DNA from 2 places in the Vibrio orientalis CIP 102891 genome. Region 1 is predicted to be linked to the other one. Evidence: predicted binding sites of a transcription regulator. Region 1 holds the regulator's gene; the other holds the start of a gene.

Region 1 (2,406 bases):
GCCTAACGGCTCAAATAGTCGCATTGAGTCTTTTAGTATTGGTTTATCCATGCTGTGTATTCTCGGTGTATATGTATACGCCACCAATTCAGGTCCGAGAGAGTAGCAAATTTTGCAGGCATATTGTCAATCAGGTGTCATACGATTGCTAGTAATTACAATCTGACGAGTATGCATATTTACCATCGGCAACCCCGCTACCAAACAATTAACTTGTTGAAGGCCGGAGGCTTTGCGTCCCATCCTTTCGAAATGGTTTGCCCTGTTCGTGGCATAATCGAACAATAATAAGCATAAATGGATTTTGGGCTGAGAATCACGTCTCTATAGGATAAATGTGATCTTGCTTCAATAAATAGGCTCAGTTGATACACTTAGTCAATATAGTTCTATTGACTAAGTGTTTGTCAAATAAGTTATTTCTTAATGTTCTGTACGGTATTTCGTTCAACAATTTCTGGATGCATTTCAAAGATACGCTTCTCGTGCTCTTTGTCTTTTATGCGCTCTAGTAGAATCTCAAAGGCGTTTTTGCCCACGCGACGTTTTGGTTGGTGAACGGTAGTCAGCGGCGGCGAGAAATACTCTGCAAGTTCAATGTTGTCGTAACCGATAACGGACATATCTTCAGGGATGCGAATACCTTTCTGCTGAAGACGGCTCATTAAGCCAAGTGCCATGGTATCGTTGAAACAGAAGATTGCGCTTGGCTTGTTATCCATTGCTGCGATTTGGTCTGCTGCGAGTACCGCAGTATCACACTCGAAGTTACCTTCTAGAATCCAATCTTCGTTAACTGGAAGGCTTGCTTCGTTCATCGCGCGCTTAAAGCCACGGATACGCTCCTGACACGCTGCTTTTTCAAAGTGTCCACTTAGGCAGGCAATATCGGTGTGACCATGCTCAATCAGGTATTTAGTCGCTAAATAGCCACCTTCTTCTGAGTTGTCGATGATCTTATCTGCTTGAGAGCTCTCAGGACCCCAATCCATAACCACTTTTGGAATATCTTTGTGGCGATCTAGCATCTCGCTCAGTTCTTCCGTTAAGTCAGAACACATGACAAGAATGCCGTCTACACGCTTTTCAGCCAGCATACGAATATAGTCGCGTTGCTTTTCGTAGATACCACCTGTGTTACACAAGATCAGCGTGTAGCCTTGACGGTAACAATAGCTTTCAACACCATCGATAACTTCTGAGAAGAAAAGGTTTGTTGACTGAGTCACCAGCATACCGATCGTACGCGTGGTATTACACTTCAGGCTACGTGCAACAGCACTAGGTGCGTAGTTTAGTTCTGTCACTGCTTCCATTACTTTTTCTTGAGTAGCTTCAGCAACAAAGCGCGTTTTATTAATTACATGTGACACAGTTGTCGTTGATACACCAGCAAGGCGAGCAACGTCTTTAATAGTGGCCATAAGGTTCTGTCCTGTCGATGACTGCCGCGGAATTATATTCAGTTTAGAATACCGAGACAGAAAGTATCAGAAACACAAAAACCGCTCTATTTAGCGGTTTGTATTTGATTCGTTTGTTTTTATCGTTTGCGGTCACAATTTTAGACCGCAAAACTCTTAAGAGCAAACAAAAAACGCTAAAGCAACCTGCCGGAGGTCACAATGTTGTCTTTATTCGCCTAGCAGATAGCTACAGTCTAAAGCTAAGAAGGCAACAGCAAATGCGCTGATGGCAGAGTAGAAACCGAACTCATCAAATTTCTGGCATTTGTCAGAAAATTGCGGCATCCAGCTAAGCAGGTGCTGACGAATGAACTGCTCTTGGGTTGCAAAAGCTTCTTCAATCTTAGTTTCGTCCTCTGCTTCATTTGAACGAATGATCAAGTTACCCAAGAAATCGAGCTCAATCGCAATGTGATCTGCTGGTTCGTTGAGGTTTTTATCCACCGCAACGCCATGCTTAGCCATCACTTCCTCCATCTCTTTAGCTGGAGTATCGTTGAGCAGGCCTGACTTGCCGATATACATCGATGCGTATGGTAGTGCCGAGTCTTTATCTGACTTTAAGAAAAGATCACAAAAATCAGCCGCTAGCTCAAGTTGCGCATCTTCACGATCCATAAGACGGTTTAGTGCATCAGTAATACGGTCAATTGACGGCTTGAGTTGCTCATTTTCCCCCAGTCCTGTTAGAAAAGAGCGAATTTCAGGTGAATGATATTGTGCAACGTTCTCTTCTGTTAACTCTTTAGCAAAAAGGCTAGACAACCACCAGTAGATTTCGGCACGTTTTTCATTGAATGCTTTGATTTCTTGCATTAGGTGTTACTCCCCAAATAATTACCGACATTGTAACCAATAAAAATGAACAGCGGTAATTACTTATGTGACAAGATAAATGTGATTATTGGCAGATATTAATGGCTAGAGAAGTTTTGTCTTG
Region 2 (2,406 bases), 650 kb from region 1:
AGTAGCAGTAAAGGGAATAATGGAAACAAAGGAAACAGTGGCGGAGGCAATAGCAGCGGAAACAATACAGGTGGCAAAGATAAATAATCTAAGCAACAAAAACGCGCTCCGGTTTGATGGGAGCGCGTTGCTTGTATAGCATCAGATTAATCAATCAGTCCATATTCTTTACTTAGAATATCGACAATTTCTTGCTTTGGATTGTCGCTCAATTTGATTGGTTGGCCGGTGATTTTCTCTGCAATACCGATGTAGGTACGCGAGATATCTTGCAGGGCCTCAAGAGGCAGGGCATTGTCTCGTGCTAACGCTTCACGTTCATCCATACGCTCCTTGTTCAGTAGGATATCGGGATCAGGGAAGTGATTAAGTAGGAACTGACGGAAGCCTTCTTTTGAGTTTTCGACGATATTGCCAGCGTCGTATTCTTTTTCATCCCATATACGAGATGAGTCAGGCGTACCGACCTCATCCATATAAATTAGCTTTTCATTGCCTGCCGCATCGTGGACGTAACCAAACTCAAACTTAGTGTCGACGAAGATTTGCTCGATCTCTGCGAGTGCATTGCTGATAACCACAAAGCCTTCTCGAAGCAGTTTCTCGTACTGAGCGATATCTTCCGCCTTAGAGAAATTAAAGGCGGCGAAGTTATCTTCGATGTTTTGGCGTGTAATATTGACGTCGTCAGCTTCAGGCACGCCCGGGATACCCTTTAAGATACCTTTTGTTGATGGCGTCATCAGTAGTTCTGGTAGCGCTTTGTCTTTTTCTAGACCTTCAGGTAGTTGGATACCACAAAACTCACGTTCACCTTTCTCGTATGCTCGCCACATTGAGCCAGTGATGTATTGGCGACAGATCGCTTCGATCATGATGGGTTTGGCTTTTTGGACAATCCAAATGAACGGGTGAGGGATGTCTAGAATGTGGCTATCAGCAAGGCCACTATCTTTAAAGAGTTTAAACCAGTGATTAGAGATAGCGTTTAATGCTGCACCTTTACCCGGTACGCCTTTTAAGCCTCCCTCAGCATGCCAAATACAATCGAATGCTGAGATGCGATCACTGATAACCATGATAGCAAGTGGTGCATCTGGTGCTACGTCGTAGCCTTTTTCTTTAATAAGGCGTTTGCTGTCTTCTTCGGTTAACCAATACACAGAGCGAACTTTGCCACTGTGAACGGGTTTATCAGTACGAATTGGAAGATCATCATTTACGGCAAGAACTTGGTCAGCGAGACTCATCTAGACATTCCTATCTTAAAGCAACGTGGAAATTATCATTAGAGATAATGGATTTGAGTCGCATGATACCAGAACTATTTGTGGCTACCAGAGAAAAAGCAAACGTTTGCTTAATTTTTTACTTATCGCCTAAAGTTCGTTTGTTGATCTGTTGAAAAAAGAAAACCCCCTCATAGGAGGGGGCGAAAGGCAGTGACGATCGTTGAGCTTGTTAGTGGTACTGGTTAACTCTGCCCTCAACGAAGAAGACTTCACACTGAAATTGTTCAGCTAAACTGCGCAGCAAGCTTTGTTCAACAGCAGCAATATTGGTTGATGCGACAACAGCACTCGCATTACCTGATTGAATGGCTTTTTTAACAATCTCAAACTCACTTTGAGTGTGAGAAGGTTTCATCTGAATGATCTTTTGGCAGCTAATATGAGAAGCAGCAAACTGGTCATAATTAGGGCGAGGGCACTCAGAGGTAAATAAAATCCACTGGCTCTGACCTGACAGTCCAGCGAGACGATGTAACGTAGAATGGTCAATGTTCATTGGCTGAGTCGGTTGAGCAAGAACATTAAACTTGGAGAATGCGCGAGCTGTATGTTGTGCCTGAATCATAATAACTGTTCCTTTGTACATGCTGTATGTCTATACAGTAGTTATTTTTAGTTTTATGATCAAGTGTTTTTGTGCGATTTTTCAGCGTTAAAAGGCGAGAGTTAACATGGAATTTAATTTAAGTAATTGAAAGGTATTGTGATTTTATTAATTATGTAGTGAGCGGGGAAATGTGTAAAACACAAGAAATGTGATTAAGCGCACGCGATTTTATACAGTGTTATACAGTAGTGCTGTATAACACTGTATAGAGAAGGTGAGTAATGTGTTTAAAGAAAACGCTCAGGATAATCGCTAAAGATAGCGTCTAATTCTTCGATATGTCGCAGGGAATTAGGGTTATTGACGGTATAACACCATACTTGATATCCGCTTTGCTTCAACTGGTCGATCTGTTTTCTTGTCACCCATTTATAATAAAGATTGCAGCTAAATGCAGAGACTTCTTTTAACAAGTGCTTTTCTGCAGACTTTAGGCGTTCACAGAGTACCCCGAGTCGGATATTCGGCAGCATCATATGTAGATGTCTAATCACATCATGATTAAAA

The links. The regulator PurR, encoded in region 1, represses purine synthesis genes. The targets are predictions, from matches to a motif close to TNANGNAAACGTTTNCNTNA.
Region 2: the regulator PurR is predicted to act here: its motif matches at 1,345-1,364, upstream of VIA_RS15865 (phosphoribosylaminoimidazolesuccinocarboxamide synthase).

The regions. Positions count from the first base shown of each region.
Region 1 is NZ_ACZV01000005.1:451,096-453,501, forward strand. It holds gene VIA_RS12600 (TfoX/Sxy family DNA transformation protein) at 1-51, opposite strand, end outside; cyclic di-GMP riboswitch class I at 185-272, opposite strand; gene purR (HTH-type transcriptional repressor PurR) at 417-1,424, opposite strand; gene torD (molecular chaperone TorD) at 1,635-2,282, opposite strand.
Region 2 is NZ_ACZV01000005.1:1,106,074-1,108,479, reverse strand. It holds gene VIA_RS15870 (EF-hand domain-containing protein) at 1-87, shown strand, start outside; gene VIA_RS15865 (phosphoribosylaminoimidazolesuccinocarboxamide synthase) at 147-1,250, opposite strand; gene VIA_RS15860 (SulA-like leucine-rich domain-containing protein) at 1,462-1,857, opposite strand; gene VIA_RS15855 (glycerophosphodiester phosphodiesterase) at 2,127-2,406, opposite strand, start outside.